DNA from 4 places in the Rhizobium sp. NFACC06-2 genome. Region 1 is predicted to be linked to each of the others. Evidence: predicted binding sites of a transcription regulator. Region 1 holds the regulator's gene; each other region holds the start of a gene.

Region 1 (4,059 bases):
CCAACGCCGGTCTGGACCTCATCGAAAATCAGCAGCATGCCATGCTCATCGCAGAGCGACCGCAGCAGCTGCAGGAATTCCTTGGCTGGCGCGCGAATGCCGCCCTCACCCTGAATGGGCTCGATCAGAAGCGCGGCCGTCTCGGCCGTGATGGCGGCTTTCAGCGCATCGACGTCACCGAAGGGCACCTGGTCGAAACCTTCGACCTTGGGGCCGAAACCTTCGAGATATTTCTGCTGGCCGCCGGCGGCAATCGTCGCCAGCGTGCGGCCATGGAAGGCGCCTTCGAAAGTAATAATCCGGAACTTTTCCGGATGCCCCTTGGAATAATGATAACGGCGCGCGGTCTTGATCGCGCATTCCAGCGCTTCCGCGCCGGAATTGGTGAAGAAGACCTTGTCTGCGAATGTCGCTTCCGTCAGGCGCTTTGCAAGCTTTTCCTGGCCCGGCACTTCATAAAGGTTCGAGACGTGCCAGACCTTCTCGGCCTGGGTCTTGATCGCCTCAACGAGGTGCGGATGGGCGTGGCCCAGCGAGTTGACCGCGACGCCGGCTGCAAAATCCAGATATCGTTCGCCGCTTTCCGTGAACAGCCAGACGCCCTCGCCTCGCTCGAAGCGCAGGGGGGCTCTTGCAAACGTATCGAACAATGGCGCGGCGGCTTCGGCCATGGCTGTATCACTCCTTGCGCGGATGCGCTGTCAGACGGTTGTCAATAGGCTTTCGGGGTTATCCCTTGCCTGAAAATCAAAAATGCCGCCTCGCGGCGGCAGGGGCACTATTGTCACTTCGCCTGCCGATGTCAACAAAAGTCCGCGTTTCCCGGGCTTCTCAAGCCCTAGTAGGCGGCGGCGAATGAGGCCCAAGGTGTTGCCTTTCAGACTCAACTCGCCAGCAAGTTGGGGAAAACCGGAAAATCGATTCGAGATGATTCCCGCGACTCTTGCCACGGAGTCTGCGTGGCACTAGGTTAATCGCTAATTACTAGACTGCATTGCGGCGGAACTAGTCACCAAAAATCAGGCAGAAACCACGCTCGCGGCACGCCCGCGAGACGGAGAGGGATTCTGCCGACATTATACGCGACGAGCGGAGAAGCGGCATGAACTGGACAGACGAACGGGTCGAAAAACTCAAGAAATTGTGGTCCGAGGGGCTTAGCGCCAGCCAGATAGCAGCACAGCTGGGCGGTGTGAGCCGCAATGCCGTCATCGGCAAGGTCCATCGCCTCAACCTGCCGGGACGCGTGAAGGCCGGCGGCCCGGTTACTTCGGCGCGTTCCGCGCCCAAGCGCACCGCTGCCCCTGCCCCGCGCGCGACAAATTTCGCGACCCGCGTCAGCGCAGCACCTGCACGCGCCTTGAACCGCTCGAGCGCGGCAACGGCGCTGCACGAGGAGATCGATATCGAGACCGCCGAAGTTCTCGATTACGTTCCCTCCAAAAATGTCGTGACACCGATTTCCCGCCGCCTGACGCTGACGGAACTGACGGAGCGCACCTGCAAGTGGCCGGTCGGCGATCCGCTGAAGGATGATTTCCATTTCTGCGGTTGTGAAGCACTGGAATCTTCGCCCTATTGCAAGTTCCATGCAAAGCTTGCCTACCAGCCGGTAAGCGAGCGTCGCAAGGCTTGAGTGTTGCGGCACGCATTCGACACTCAAAAACTACGGGCCTTCGGGCCCGTTTTTTTATGGCGGAATCCAAAGTGGTTCAGACGCGGAGCCCGCGTTGTTTAAGAGGCGCTCCCCATCCCTGTTCTTGCGCATTCTCCGGATGCAAAAACCGCGATAGGCCCTTGCGGCAAATGCTCTGAATTCGTCGGCGACGTGCCGCGCCTTCCTACTGTCAGGTTTCACCGCGCAATCCGGCTTTCAGCAGACCGTCTGTCACCTTCAAAAGAACGAGGATACGCACGTGCGGAAGGTTCAAAATCGAAAGGCCCGACACCGTTCCGGTCTCGGGCCTTCTGATTTTTAGGGAATTTACCCCGAGTGAAACCATTGGTTTCGGTTTTCTCAGGCTTCCATTGAATATCCGGCGCCACGCACGGTGCGGATGACATCCTGCATGTGGGAAAAATTGAGCGCCTTGCGCAGACGTCCGACATGCACGTCGACGGTGCGCTCATCCACATAGATATCGTGACCCCAGACGCCATCCAGCAATTGCGAGCGGGAAAACACCCGGCCGGGAGAGGTCATCAGGAATTCCAGCAAGCGGAATTCCGTCGGGCCGAGGCGCACTTCGCGGCTCTTGCGGTGAACGCGATGGGTCTCACGATCCAGTTCGATATCGCCGCATTTCAGCACCGAAGACAGAACCTCGGGGCGGGCGCGGCGCAGCATGGCCTTGACGCGGGCCATGAGTTCCGGGGTCGAGAACGGCTTGACGACATAATCGTCGGCGCCGGTGGCAAGACCGCGAACCCGTTCGCTTTCTTCGCCGCGCGCCGTCAGCATGATGATGGGCAGGCGCTCGGTTTCCGGCCGCATCCTGAGCCGACGGCACAGTTCGATACCGGAAACGCCGGGAAGCATCCAATCCAGGATAAGGAGGTCCGGAATACGTTCCTGCAGCCTGATTTCTGCCTCGTCTCCACGGGGTATCGTGTCGACGTCATATCCCTCAGCCTCGAGATTGTAACGAAGCAGGACGCTCAGCGCTTCCTCGTCTTCCACAACTGCAATCTTGGGCACCATATACTAACTCCGCAAGCCGCTGCCTGTCTGTTACTCGGTCACCGAACCGAGGGTGTTGGAACTGTCGTCCTTCGGACGCTCGCCTTCCGGCTGGCTGCCGGTGGTCATGTAATAGATCGTCTCGGCGATATTGGTGGCGTGGTCGCCGATACGCTCGATGTTCTTGGCGCAGAACAGAAGATGCGTGCAGGTGGTGATGTTGCGCGGATCTTCCATCATGTAGGTCAGAAGCTCACGGAAGAGCGACGTGTACATGGCGTCGATTTCTTCGTCGCGCTCGCGAATGGCATTGGCCTTCTCGGCGGAACGCGTGGAATAGACGTCCAGCACTTCCTTGAGCTGCACCAGCGCCAGTTCCGACAGGTGCTCGATGCCACGGGCGAGCTTGCGCGGCACGCCGGTGCCGGCAACGGCGATGACGCGCTTGGCGGTGTTCTTGCCAAGGTCGCCGACGCGCTCAAGGTCAGCTGCAATACGCAGGGTGCCGATGATTTCGCGAAGGTCTGCCGCCATCGGCTGGCGTTTGGCGATGGTGACGATGGCCTTGTCGCCGATCTCGCGCTCGGCGTGGTCGAGGATCGCATCGTCGGAAATGACCTTCTGGGCGAGCGCGGCATCGGAATTGACGAGCGCACGCACGGCATCGGCGCACATCTGCTCCGCAAGACCGCCCATTTCGGCGATGCGGCGCGTCAAAAACTTCAATTCATCGTCATAAACGGAAACGATGTGCGAATGGGTCGTTGTCTGTGTCATGGTCTAGTCCTCCGGCTTGGCCTGCATGCGCGTACCCGGAAGCGGGCACGGCAGAAGCACCAGTCTTGTTCGGTTTCGATAAAGCACCGGCCGGGATCAGCCGAAGCGGCCCATGATGTAATCCTGCGTGCGCTGGTCGTCCGGATTGGTGAACATCTTGTCGGTTTCGTTTTCCTCGACAAGATGACCAAGATGGAACATGGCCGTGCGCTGGGAAACACGCGCCGCCTGCTGCATGGAGTGCGTGACGATGACGATGGTGTAATTGGTGCGCAGCTCGTGGATCAATTCTTCGACCTTTGCGGTCGCGATAGGGTCGAGAGCCGAGCAGGGCTCGTCCATCAGGATCACTTCCGGGCTGACGGCAACGGCGCGTGCGATGCACAGACGCTGCTGCTGACCGCCGGAAAGACCGGTGCCGGATTCGTGCAGACGATCCTTAACCTCGTTCCAGAGACCCGCCTTCTGCAAGCTCTGCTCGACGATCTGGTCCATATCCGCCTTGTTGCGGGCGAGACCATGGATGCGCGGACCATAGGAAATGTTTTCATAGATCGACTTCGGGAAGGGGTTCGGCTTCTGGAACACCATGCCGACGCGGG
Region 2 (4,059 bases), on a different contig from region 1:
CCGGCTGCGCCCAATATCAAATGCAAACTTCTGCACTGTCAACAAAGTGATCTGCGAAACATCGCGAACCGCAGTCGCGGTCAATCAGCCCTGACGAGCCTTGAAGCGCGGGTTCTGCTTGTTGATGATGTAGACGCGGCCCTTGCGGCGAACCAGGCGGTTATCGCGATGACGGGCCTTAAGCGCTTTAAGCGAATTCTTGATCTTCATTTTACTGGTCCGCAGTTTTGCACGGATTTTGCCGTGCTATTCAAACAATCAAAAGCGCGCAACAGGGCGCGCTCTTTTCGGTTGGCAGGCAGATACCTGTTTGAGCCCTGCCTGTCAACACTTGCCCGTGTCTTTGCCTTAAAAGACTAGGCTTTTCCTGTGCGCAAAAGCTCGGTCACATGGCCCATCTTGCGGCCCGGCCGTGCTTCCGTCTTGCCGTAGAGATGCACGAGACAGTCTTTTTTCGACAGCCATGCCGGTACATCGTCGATGTCGTCGCCGATGAGGTTGGTCATGACGCAATCCGAATGGCGATCCGTGCTGCCGGGAGTAAGGCCCGATACGGCGCGGATGTGCTGTTCGAATTGCGAGATTACGCAGGCCGCCTCCGTCCAGTGGCCGGTATTGTGAACGCGCGGCGCCATTTCATTGGCGACCAGCGAACCGTCCGGCAGGACGAAAAACTCGATGCCGATGACGCCGACATAATCCTGCGCGGCCAGAAGCTTTTCCGCCGATTGCACGGCAACTTCCCTAGCGGCGTCGGAAAGTGCGGCCGGAACGGTGGACGTGTGTAGAATGCCGTTCAGATGGACATTCTCGGCGGGATCGTAACAGGTGACGGTCCCATCCAGGAAGCGGGCGGCGATGATCGAAATTTCCCGCTCGAAGGAGATGAAGCTCTCGAGAATCAGCGGCACGCCGCCGAGCGCCGCAAAGGCACCTGCGAGGTCTTCTCCACCGCGGAAAAGTCGCTGGCCCTTGCCGTCATAACCCATGCGACGGGTTTTCAGAACGCCCTTGCCACCGAAGGCGGCCAATGCGGCCTCCAGCTCTTCCTGACTGTCCACGGCACGGAAATCAGCAGTCGGGATGCCGCAGCCATTGAGGAAGCGCTTTTCCGTCAACCGGTCCTGCGAGGCGCTGAGCGCTTTCGGAGGCGGATAGACGGGAACGGAGAGGCTGAGCTTTTCGGCGGCCGCAACAGGCACGTTCTCGAATTCGTAGGTCACGACATCGCAACGGCTTGCGAGTTCCGCAAGCGCGTTTTCGTCGTCATATTCCGCCACGATCTGCTCGTTGCAGGCCTGCGCAGCCGGACAATCGGCCTGCGGTTCAAGTACGATGGTACGGTGGTTGAGGCGGGTTGCGGCCATCGCCAGCATACGCCCGAGCTGCCCGCCACCGATGATGCCGATAGTCAGGTTGGTCGTCTTTGCCATCACTTTTGTCGTCACTGGGCGCTGTCCATGGGATATTCCGCGACAGCCGCCGACTGGCGCGCGCGCCAGGCATCCAGCCGGTCGGCGAGGTCGTCGTCGCTCAGCGCCAGAACCGCGGCGGCAAGAAGGGCCGCATTGATCGCGCCGGCCTTGCCGATGGCGAGCGTGCCGACCGGAATGCCGGCGGGCATCTGCACGATGGAATAGAGGCTGTCCTGGCCGGACATGGTCTTGGACTGAACCGGAACGCCAAAGACGGGAAGCGGCGTCATTGAGGCCGTCATGCCAGGCAGATGGGCGGCGCCGCCCGCACCGGCGATGATGACCTTGAAGCCTTCGTCCTTCGCGCCATTGGCGAAGTCATAAAGCCGGTCCGGGGTGCGGTGGGCGGAAATGATGCGGGCTTCGTATTCGATGTCGAGCGCATCCAGCGTATCGGCGGCGTTCTTCATGGTCTCCCAGTCGGACTGGCTGCCCATGATGATGGCGACGGGGGGCGTTTCTGCTGTCACGTAATGTCTCCGGGCTCAGGCGATGATATCGGGAATGACCTGGTCTTCGAGCTGGGTCATCTTGTCCTTGACGGCCAGCTTCTTCTTTTTCATGCGCTGTATTCTCAGCGCATCGCAGCTGGTCTGGATCATCGCGTTGATCGCCGCGTCATAATCCTCATGCTCCTGGCGCAGCCGCGCCAGCGTGAGCCTGATGTCCGCCTGGTCCTGATCGGGCATCTCGTCATCCCCATTTTATGCCAGCCGGATCGGCTCCGGCGCGTCTGTGATCGTTCACGAGCCTCTATCATCAAATCGCGGTAACGGGAAGTTATCCCTTGCGACCAAATTGCCCACTTATTGCCTTCATTTCGCCTTCGACAAGCGGCGCGATCCGTGTCACATTGCCGTCGTAAACCTGAAACTCCAGCGATGGAGAGCTGGAGGTAGGTTCAAAAAGGAAGGACGTGCCGCATGACCATTCAGGCTCATATTGCATCGCTCGAAAAGAAACACGGTGCTCTGGAGGAGGAGCTCGAAAGTATTCTTGCTTCCCCGTCGTCTGACGATAGAGAGATCGCGGACCTTAAACGTCGAAAACTGCGCCTGAAGGATGAACTGCAGAGGCTCAAGGCCTCGACAAGACATTGATTTATGCCAGCCCGTCGGCCCTCGATGAATGAGGGGCCGACGGGCTGAGCCTTTGGAGCTCTGGCGGCGAAAACCTGCTGCCAGAGCTTTTTTATTGTCGGATTTAGAACGGCAGTCCGTCCCATAGCAGTTTAAGCGCTGCAATCAGCGCCATGGCATACATGAGTGGGTAAAACACGGCCGGTTTCAGATATTTCACCACCCTGGCGCCGGCAAGCGTCGCCAGCATCGCCACCGGCAGCAGGCTTGCCGATGTCTTGAGGTTGGTGGCGTCCAGCGCGCCGAGCGCGAAATAGGGAATGAGCTTGATCGCATTCATGATGGCGAAGAAGCGCACGCTCATGCCGGTATAGGTCTTCGGATCGAGCTTCAGCGGCAGAACATAGATCTGAAAGGGCGGACCGCCCGCATGAGCCACGAAACTCGCATAACCCGACAGGCTGGACCAGAGGGTTGCAGCAGCCGGTCTTTGCGGCTTGGCCGGAATTTCCTGGCCTTTGCGGCTTTTGAAGCTCTCATAGAAGTAACGCAGTACGAACAGGATCGTGACAGAGGCGACGACGAGACGCATGGCGTCCGCGGAAATGAGGCTCGAGGTCGCCCAGCCGAGCGCGATACCGGCGATTGCTCCCGGCAGCATGATGAGGAGCGTTTCCCGGTGGTTGTAATGCCGCCAGGCAAAAAGCGCCACGATATCCATGACGATCAGGATCGGCAGGAAGATGGCCGCCGCCTGCACGGGCGATACGGCAAGCGCCATCAGCGGCACGCCCATAAGGGCGAGAGCGCCGCCCAGCCCGCCCTTGGAAAGGCCGACGAGCACGACTGCGGGGATGGCGACGAGATAAAAATGAAAATCGGTGAGCATGGATGGACAGTTGATCCTTTCGCCGGTCCGGTTTATCGGATTTGTCATATGAAAACGAGTGCAGATTGCGCGGTAAGCGTCTTCTGTCGGAAATGGACGAACCGATGACCCTAGTTGAAGATCGTTGCCGCCTTGTCCTGATCGTTCCGCAATCGGACGACGCGCAAAAGCAGGCGACAGAGGTGGAAGATGCATTGCGGGGCGGCGATGTCGCTTCCGTCATCATTCCGCAATATGGTCTGGATGACGCCGCTTTCCAGAAACGCGCCGAACTGATCGTGCCGCTTGTCCAGAAGGCAGGTGCGGCAGCGCTCATCGCCGGCGACAGCCGCGTTGCCGGTCGCGTGAAGGCGGATGGCCTGCATGTGGTTGGCAATGGCGAGGCGCTTGCCGAGGCCGTGGAAAAATTCACCCCGAAGCTCATCGTCGGCGGCGGCAATGCGGATGACCGTCACAAGGCGCTGGAGCAGGGCGAGGCCAATCCGGATTACGTGTTTTTCGGAAAGCTCGAAGGCGACATCAAGCCGGAAGCACACCCCAAAAACCTGGCGCTCGGCGAGTGGTGGGCCTCGATGATCGAAATCCCGGCCATCGTCATGGGTGGTACCGATGTGTC
Region 3 (4,059 bases), on a different contig from region 1:
CCTATGCCATCATCATCCTTCTGCTGATTACCATCATCGCCGTCGACCAGTTTTCCGGCTGGCTGCGCCGCAGGCTGATCGGCCATCAATCCTTCGAATTCGGACGGGGAGCGGCCTGATGTCGTCCAGCTTCATTCTCAACACCGCCGACCGCGAGAGGCTGACGGCCGCGCATCCGCACGTGTTCAATCGCGGTTTCATGCAGCGATATGGTCTGCTCGTCGGCCTTCTCGCCGTCACCGTCTATCTGATCGGCTGCTTTTTCTTCTTCAATGTCGGCCCGGCCTTCATGCAGGGCCGGTGGGATCGTGCCTCGAGCTATATTCAGGACTGGTATTCCTGGCGTGCCCAGCCGCGCCTGCGTTTCGAAGACGGCAAGGTGGAGCCGCAATGGTCCAGCCGCGGGCAATATCCGGTCGATGCAAAGATCGACTGGCTGCAGCCCCTGTCGGGTGGCGGCTACAGCGTCGTTTATGCGGGCATGGAAAACCGCCTCGACGTGACCCCGACCCGCGTGGATGTCTATGTCGACGGCAAGAATTATCCCGTCATCATCAACGGAGAACAGGCCCGGGCATCCGACGATGTGCCGCAGGAAATCCAGCAGGACGGCAACAAGGTTCTCGTGCATTTTGGTTTTGCCGGTCAGGCGGAAATCCGCACCAGCCAGGTCTATGTCCAGCGTCGTTTCCTCGGATGGGCGAATTTCCTGTTCGACACCAAATCGGAATTCTGGGGCAAGGGCTATGGCGAACTCGCCGCTCTCGCGCTGTGGGGAGAAAGGCTGGATCCCGAGCGCTCCAATATCGGCCACATTGTGGATGATTTCCTCGACAACAGCGTCTGGCAACATGCCGATATTCTTTCGAAGCTGATGCAGACGCTGGTCATGGCCTTTGTGGGCACCCTGTTCGGCACGCTCGTCGCCCTGCCGCTCGCCTTCATCGCCGCGCGCAACATCACCGCCAACAAGGCTGCGAACTGGGGCATGAAGCGGCTATTCGACTTCCTGCGTTCCATCGACATGCTGATCTGGGCGCTGTTCTTCACCCGCAGCTTCGGGCCCGGACCGATCCCCGGCATTGCCGCGATCTTCTTCACCGATACCGGAGCGCTCGGCAAGGTCTATGCCGAGGCGCTGGAAAATGTCGACGACAAGCAGCGCGAGGGTGTCAAATCGGTCGGCGCTTCCCCGATTGCGGTCAACCGCTTCGGTGTGCTGCCGCAGGTCCTGCCGGTCTTCATTTCGCAGTCACTCTATTTCTGGGAAAGCAACACCCGCTCCGCCACCATCATCGGCGCGGTGGGCGCTGGCGGCATCGGTCTGAAACTGCTGGAGGCGATGGGCACCAATGCCGACTGGGACAAGGTCGCCTATATGGTCCTGCTTATTCTCTTCGTCGTTTTCCTGTTCGACCACATCTCCAATTCGCTGCGTTCACGCCTGATCGGCAAAACACAACACTAGGTCTGAAGGGATGGAATGACGAACCTCGTAACGATGTTCGTCATCTCCGCCAGACACCCGCGCAGTCCCGATTTATGCCGGTCGTATCCCTTCATCATCTCCGCCTGTGTCTTCAGCAGATTAGGAAGCTTGCCGCATTTCCAATGCGCTTTTCTCCCTCGGCATCATCATTCTGTCACGGAAACCAATTACCTCGCACTCCTGACCTTGCGGGAAGCTGGCGAGTCACGCCAAATAGCTTCTCATCCCTGGTCTCCCATGACACTGAAGAGTGCTTGCCGTGCGCTATGCCATCTATTTTTCTCCGGCTAAAGATCACCCGCTGACGGAGGCGGCGTCACGCTGGCTTGGCCGCAACGCATTTTCCGGCACGCTGCATGACGACCACGACGACTATGCCGAGATGACGGAGGAGCCGCGCCGTTACGGTTTCCACGCGACCCTGAAGGCTCCTTTCGAGCTTGCCGAAAAATACAGCGAAGCGGAGCTGCTCACGGCCTTCGAAGATTTCGCGGCCAGCCAGTCCACTTTCGAAATTCCGCGCGTGGTCGTCGGTGCACTCGGGCCCTTTTTTGCACTGGTCCCGGACCGCACCTATCAGCCGCTGCAGGATTTTGCCGCCGAGATCGTCGATCATTTCGACCGGTTTCGCGCGCCCCTGTCGGAGACCGATATTGCCCGCCGGCGGCCACAGATGTTGACGGAGAGCCAGCGGCAAAATCTGTCGCTCTGGGGTTATCCGCATGTCATGGATGATTTCCGTTTTCATATGACGCTGACCGGCCGCATCGACGAGAGCGAGCAGCCCGCCATGCACAAGGTGCTTTCGGCGCGGTTTTCCGAATTCACCGATCGACCCCTCAGCATTTCCGGCCTCGCCTTGTTCATCGAAGAAACGCGCGGCGCGCCCTTTACCGTTCATAGCTGGCACCCCCTTGGCCAGCCACCAAAGAAAGATGCGAACCCATGACCGAGCACGCCCTTTCCAATGCCCGTATCGTTCTGGAAGACGATATTATTCTGGGCTCCGTCCTGATCCGCGACGGCAAGATCGACGATATCAGCGAAGGTGCCTCCAAAACCGGCGAAGACCTGGAAGGTGATTATTTGATCCCGGGTCTGGTGGAACTGCATACCGACCATCTTGAGCAGCATTATTCGCCGCGCCCCGGCGTGATCTGGGACAAGATCGCCGCCATTCAGGCCCATGACGCCCAGGTGGCCGCCTCCGGCATCACCACGGTATTCGACTGCCTCCGGCTTGGTTCGGATGAGGACGGCGGCTTCAAGAAGGGTGAAATGCGCGAAATGGCTGACGCCATCGAGGCCGCGGCGGATCAGAACCGCCTTCGTTCGGATCACCTGCTGCATCTGCGCTGTGAAGTCGCCTCCTCGGATGTGCTGGACCATTTCGAAGACTTCGAAACCGATCCGCGCGTGCGGCTGATTTCCCTGATGGACCACTCCCCGGGGCAGCGCCAGTTCCAGTCGATGGATCAATATATCTTCTATTACCAGAAGAAGCGTGGGCTGAGCGACGAGGCTTTCGCCGAGTTCGTGCGGCGCCGGCAGGCGGCGTCGGCGGAATATTCCGCCAAGCACCGCGATTATCTGGCCGCCCGCTGCGCCGAGCGCGGCATCACCGTCGCAAGCCATGACGACGCCACCGAAGCGCATGTCGGCGAGGCTATCGGCCACGGCGTGAAACTGGCGGAATTCCCCACCAGCGTAGAGGCCGCAAAAGCCTCGCACAGCGCCGGCATGAGCGTGCTGATGGGTGCGCCGAACATCGTTCGCGGCAAGTCCCACTCCGGCAACATCGCCGCCCGCGACCTCGCCGAGATCGGCGTGCTGGATGTTCTTTCTTCCGACTATGTGCCCTTCAGCCTGCTCTTCGCGCCATTCCTGCTCGCCGATCAGGTAGAAGCCATCAGCCTGCCGGAGGCACTGCGCATGGTCACCGCCACACCGGCGCGCACCGTCGGCCTTCTCGATCGCGGTCGTATCGCGACGGGATTGCGGGCCGATCTGGTCCGGGTTCACCGCGAGGATGGTGTGCCGGTCGCCCGTTCCGTCTGGCGTCAGGGCAAGCGCGTGGCATGACCGATGATGGGCAGGATAGCCGGCGCGCGGCATCGCCCGGCACGATGATCGTGATTGTCGGCCCGAGCGGGGCCGGCAAGGACACGCTGATGGACTATGCCGCAGCGCGATTGTGCGGACGGCCGGGCTTTCACTTCACCCGCCGCGTCATTACCCGCAGCGGCGATGCGGGGGGTGAAAACCACGATGCCGTTTCGATGCACGAGTTCAACCGGCTGGAAGATGAGGGCGCCTTCGCGGTGTCCTGGCAGGCGCATGGGCTGAAATATGGCATCCCGGCCGCGGTCTATCGTCACCTCAATGCGGGAGACGTGGTCATTGCCAACGGTTCGCGTTCCGCCCTGCCGCATTTCGGCACCGCCTTTTCCCGTCTCAAGGTCGTGAACATCGTCGCTCGGCCGGAGGTTTTGGCAATGCGCCTGGAGCAGCGCGGGCGGGAAAGCCGGGACGATATTCTCCGGCGGCTGGAACGCAGTTCGTTGACAGTC
Region 4 (4,059 bases), on a different contig from region 1:
CCGACAGCGCGCCGATGACGGTCGTGTTGGTGCGCACGATGGTACGCGCCGCTTCCGGATTGATGCCGGCGCGGCCAACGAGGGCAAAATAGTCATCCACGTATTCGCGGTAGCGCGGATCGTCTTCCGGGTTGACGACGGCGAAATCCGTATGCGGGCGGATGCGCAGGCCGAAGCGCTTTAGGCGCGTTTCGATGATCTGCGGGCGGCCGATGAGGATCGGGATGCCGGTGCCTTCTTCCAGAAGCACCTGGGCGGCGCGCAGCACGCGTTCGTCTTCGCCTTCGGCAAAGATGATGCGCTTCTTTTCCGCGGCCTTGGCGGCGTTGAAGACAGGCTTCATGATGAAGCCGGAGCGCCAGACGAAGCGGTTCAGCTGGTCGAGATAGGCTTCGAAATCGGTGATCGGCCGGGCGGCGACGCCGCTTGCGGCGGCAGCACGGGCAACGGCAGGCGCAATGCGCAGGATAAGGCGCGGATCGAAGGGCGAGGGGATGAGGTAGTTCGGGCCGAAGACTGGCGTTTCGCCGCTATAGGCCTTTGCGGCCACTTCGGAAACTTCCTCACGCGCGAGTTCGGCGATGGCCTGCACGGCGGCCATCTTCATTTCCTCGTTGATCGTGGTTGCGCCGCAATCCAGCGCGCCGCGGAAGATATAGGGGAAGCAGAGAACGTTGTTCACCTGGTTCGGGAAATCCGAACGGCCGGTGCAGATCATCGCATCCGGACGGGCTGCACGCGCCGCTTCCGGCATGATTTCCGGGTTGGGGTTGGCAAGCGCCAGGATCAGCGGGTTTTCCGCCATGCGCTCCAGCAGTTCCGGCTTCAGCACGCCGGCGGCGGAAAGGCCGAGGAAGACATCCGCGCCGTCGATGGTTTCGGAGAGAACGCGCTTGTCGGTCTTCTGGGCGTAAACTTCCTTCCACTCGTCCATCAGCGTATTGCGGCCATCGTAAACGAGGCCTTCAATGTCGTGGACCCAGATGTTTTCTTTCTTCGCGCCCATGGAAACGAGCAGGTTGAGGCAGGCAAGGGCTGCCGCGCCGGCGCCCGAGGCGACGATCTTGACGCTGGACAGAGACTTGCCGGCGAGTTCCAGCGCGTTGGTGACTGCAGCGGCGACGATGATCGCGGTGCCGTGCTGGTCATCGTGAAAGACCGGGATATTCATCTTTTCGCGCAGCTGGCGTTCCACCTCGAAACATTCCGGCGCCTTGATGTCCTCAAGGTTGATGCCGCCGAAGGTGGGCTCCAGCGCTGCGATGGTGGAGACCATGTCGTTGATGCCGGGCGCATCGATTTCGATATCGAAAACGTCGATGCCGGCGAATTTCTTGAAAAGGACGGCCTTGCCTTCCATCACCGGCTTGGAAGCGAGCGGGCCGATATTGCCGAGGCCGAGCACCGCCGTGCCGTTGGAAATGACGGCGACGAGGTTGGCGCGGGCGGTATATTCCGCCGCCGTTTCCGGATTTTCATGGATGGCGAGGCAGGGGGCGGCAACACCCGGCGAGTAGGCCAGCGCCAGATCGCGCTGGTTGCCGAGCGGCTTGGTGGCCTGGATTTCCAGCTTGCCGGGGCGCGGATAGCGGTGGAAAAAGAGCGCCTGTTCCTCGATGTCGGCCTTTGCCGTGTTGGCGGGCGTGTTGTTCTTATCGTGAGAGGTCATTCTTCCACCGTCATGTCTGGTTCAATTCCGGACCCCTGAATACAACAAACTTCCCCGTGGTACAGCCGTTATTTGACCGTACCTTATGCAAATGCGGCCATGGCTTATTCGCGTTTTCGTGAAGGCTTTCGTCATATTCCCTATAAAAACCTGCGTCTGTCATGTTGCTGAAACACGAGTCTGGTTCTGAGAGGTAAGAAAGCCGCAGGGACGCAACCGAACAGGGGGATGAAATCCGTGGCCGGTCAAATCGAAACCAGACAGTTCAGAACGCTTTTCATTTCGGATGTCCATCTTGGCTCCAAGGCGGCCAAGACGGATTATCTGCTCGACTTCCTGAAATATCACGAGGCCGAGACGATCATTCTCGTCGGCGACATCGTCGACGGCTGGCGTCTGCGCCGCAGCTGGTACTGGCCGCAGGGCTGCAACGACGTGGTGCAGAAGCTGCTGCGCAAGGCCCGCAAGGGAACGCGCATCGTCTACATTCCCGGAAACCACGACGAATTCCTGCGGGAATTTCCTGGCATGCATTTTGGCGGCATCGAAGTGGCCGAGCGCATGATCCACGAGGCGGCCGACGGCAAGAAATATCTAGTCATCCATGGCGACGAGTTCGACGTGGTTGTGCGCAATGCCCGCCTGCTCGCCTATCTCGGCGACTGGGCCTATGACGCGGCGATCGCCATCAACATCGCCATCGCCGCCGTGCGCCGCCGCATAGGTCTGCCTTACTGGTCGTTTTCGGCCTGGGCCAAGCTGCAGGTCAAACACGCCGTCAACTTCATCGGCGAATTCCAGCGCGTGGTGGCGGATGAGGCCCGGCGCAACAATGTCGATGGCGTGATCTGTGGCCATATTCACCACGCCGTCATGGAAGACATGGATGGCATCCGCTACATCAACACCGGCGACTGGGTGGAAAGCTGCACGGCGATTGCCGAAAACGCCGATGGCACGTTCGAGCTGATCACCTGGATGCAGACGAGCGAAGTGGTTGCCGAGCAGACATCGGACGAGATGGAGCCGGTGAATATTCCGGGGCTGATCGGGAAACATGCGGCCTGATTGGGGGTGGTTCAACAGGCAGGGCGATCCCTAAGGGCGGCATGGTTCAGCTCTCTGTCGTCATCCTTGGGCTTGTCCCAAGGATCTGCAACCGATTGATTTCGCGCGACGTGGATAGATCCTTGGGACAAGCCCGAGGATGACGTCGAGTGTGAGGCAAGGTTGGCCATACAGTTTACGTGATATTGCAAAGATTATTGCGATGTTCGGCGTAGTGCTTTCACACGAAACTCGAACGACGGTTCTTACCCCCACAACTCCGGCCGTGCCGGATAGACCAGGGACCCCTCATAAACCAGCCCAGGCTCCCGGTCCTCAGCCAAAAGCAACGGCCCGTCGAGATCGGCAAAGGCCGTGCCCTGCGCGACGAGCACGGCGGGCGCCATGCCGAGCGAGGTGCCGAGCATGCAGCCGACCATGATGGTGAAGCCGAGCCGTTCGGCCTCCGCCTTCATGACAAGCGCTTCCGTCAGGCCGCCGGTCTTGTCGAGCTTGATGTTGATGGCATCGTAACGATCGCGCAGGGCGGCGAGGTCCTTGGTGGAATGTACGCTTTCGTCGGCGCAGATCAGCACCGGATGGTCGATGCGGGCGAGAATCGCGTCCTTGCCGGCGGGAAGCGGCTGTTCGATCAGCGATATCTTCAATTCCGCCGCAAGCCGCAGATAATATTCGATATTCTCGTCATTCCAGCCTTCATTGGCATCGATGATGATGCGCGCCTCGGGCGCGGCGGCACGAACGGCGCGCAGGCGGGCTTCATCGTCGGCGGTGCCGGTCTTGATCTTCAGCAGCGGTCGTCCGGCATTTTCAGCCGTCTTTGCGGCCATGGTTTCTGGATCGGCAAGCGAGATCGTATAGGCAGTGACGAGCGGCTTTGCCGCCTGTCCCAGAACCTGCTCGGCGGCGCTCTTGCCGCTCATTTTTGCTTCGAGGTCCCACAGCGCGCAATCGACCGCATTGCGCGCAGCGCCTGGTTTCATCGCCTGCTGCAATTCGTGCCGTGTCAGGCTGCCGGAGATCTGCTCGGCAACCGCCTTTATATCGGCGATGACGCCCTCAATGCTTTCGCCATAACGCGGGTAGGGCACACATTCACCTTTACCGGTAAAGGAACCATCCCGGATGGTGCACGTTACGACATCCGCATGCGTGCGGGTGCCGCGTGAAATGGTGAAGCTGCCGGCAACGGGGAAACGTTCAGTTGTGGCTTGAAGGTAACGGGGCATGTTTTTTCACTTCCGATTGGGCGGCAAAAGACACATGACGCCAAATTTATCACGAATTGTCGGCCGTCACTGTGGCCTGCCGGAGGCCAAACC

Evidence for each region. Region 1 encodes PhoB, which activates phosphate uptake and scavenging genes when phosphate is short. Its sites were predicted from a motif close to TGTCATNNANCTGTCAT; they were not measured.
Region 2: the regulator PhoB is predicted to act here: its motif matches at 2,322-2,338, upstream of F3H58_RS17015 (YdcH family protein).
Region 3: the regulator PhoB is predicted to act here: its motif matches at 1,631-1,647, upstream of F3H58_RS15210 (DUF1045 domain-containing protein).
Region 4: the regulator PhoB is predicted to act here: its motif matches at 1,827-1,843, upstream of F3H58_RS14205 (UDP-2,3-diacylglucosamine diphosphatase).

Annotation. Positions count from the first base shown of each region.
Region 1 covers NZ_FMVA01000017.1:18,436-22,494, forward strand. Annotated here, with positions in the region: gene F3H58_RS22480 (aspartate aminotransferase family protein) at 1-671, opposite strand, end outside; gene F3H58_RS22490 (GcrA family cell cycle regulator) at 1,103-1,636, shown strand; gene phoB (phosphate regulon transcriptional regulator PhoB) at 2,018-2,701, opposite strand; gene phoU (phosphate signaling complex protein PhoU) at 2,732-3,457, opposite strand; gene pstB (phosphate ABC transporter ATP-binding protein PstB) at 3,554-4,059, opposite strand, start outside.
Region 2 covers NZ_FMVA01000009.1:204,882-208,940, reverse strand. Annotated here, with positions in the region: gene ykgO (type B 50S ribosomal protein L36) at 85-210, opposite strand; gene F3H58_RS17030 (5-(carboxyamino)imidazole ribonucleotide synthase) at 357-1,433, opposite strand; gene purE (5-(carboxyamino)imidazole ribonucleotide mutase) at 1,445-1,945, opposite strand; gene F3H58_RS17020 (YdcH family protein) at 1,961-2,164, opposite strand; gene F3H58_RS17015 (YdcH family protein) at 2,399-2,575, shown strand; gene F3H58_RS17010 (sulfite exporter TauE/SafE family protein) at 2,679-3,443, opposite strand; gene F3H58_RS17005 (thiamine phosphate synthase) at 3,548-4,059, shown strand, end outside.
Region 3 covers NZ_FMVA01000008.1:109,330-113,388, reverse strand. Annotated here, with positions in the region: gene phnE (phosphonate ABC transporter, permease protein PhnE) at 1-119, shown strand, start outside; gene phnE (phosphonate ABC transporter, permease protein PhnE) at 119-1,468, shown strand; gene F3H58_RS15210 (DUF1045 domain-containing protein) at 1,740-2,438, shown strand; gene F3H58_RS15205 (alpha-D-ribose 1-methylphosphonate 5-triphosphate diphosphatase) at 2,435-3,571, shown strand; gene phnN (phosphonate metabolism protein/1,5-bisphosphokinase (PRPP-forming) PhnN) at 3,568-4,059, shown strand, end outside.
Region 4 covers NZ_FMVA01000007.1:170,998-175,056, reverse strand. Annotated here, with positions in the region: gene F3H58_RS14210 (NADP-dependent malic enzyme) at 1-1,669, opposite strand, end outside; gene F3H58_RS14205 (UDP-2,3-diacylglucosamine diphosphatase) at 1,898-2,737, shown strand; gene dgcA (N-acetyl-D-Glu racemase DgcA) at 2,983-3,966, opposite strand.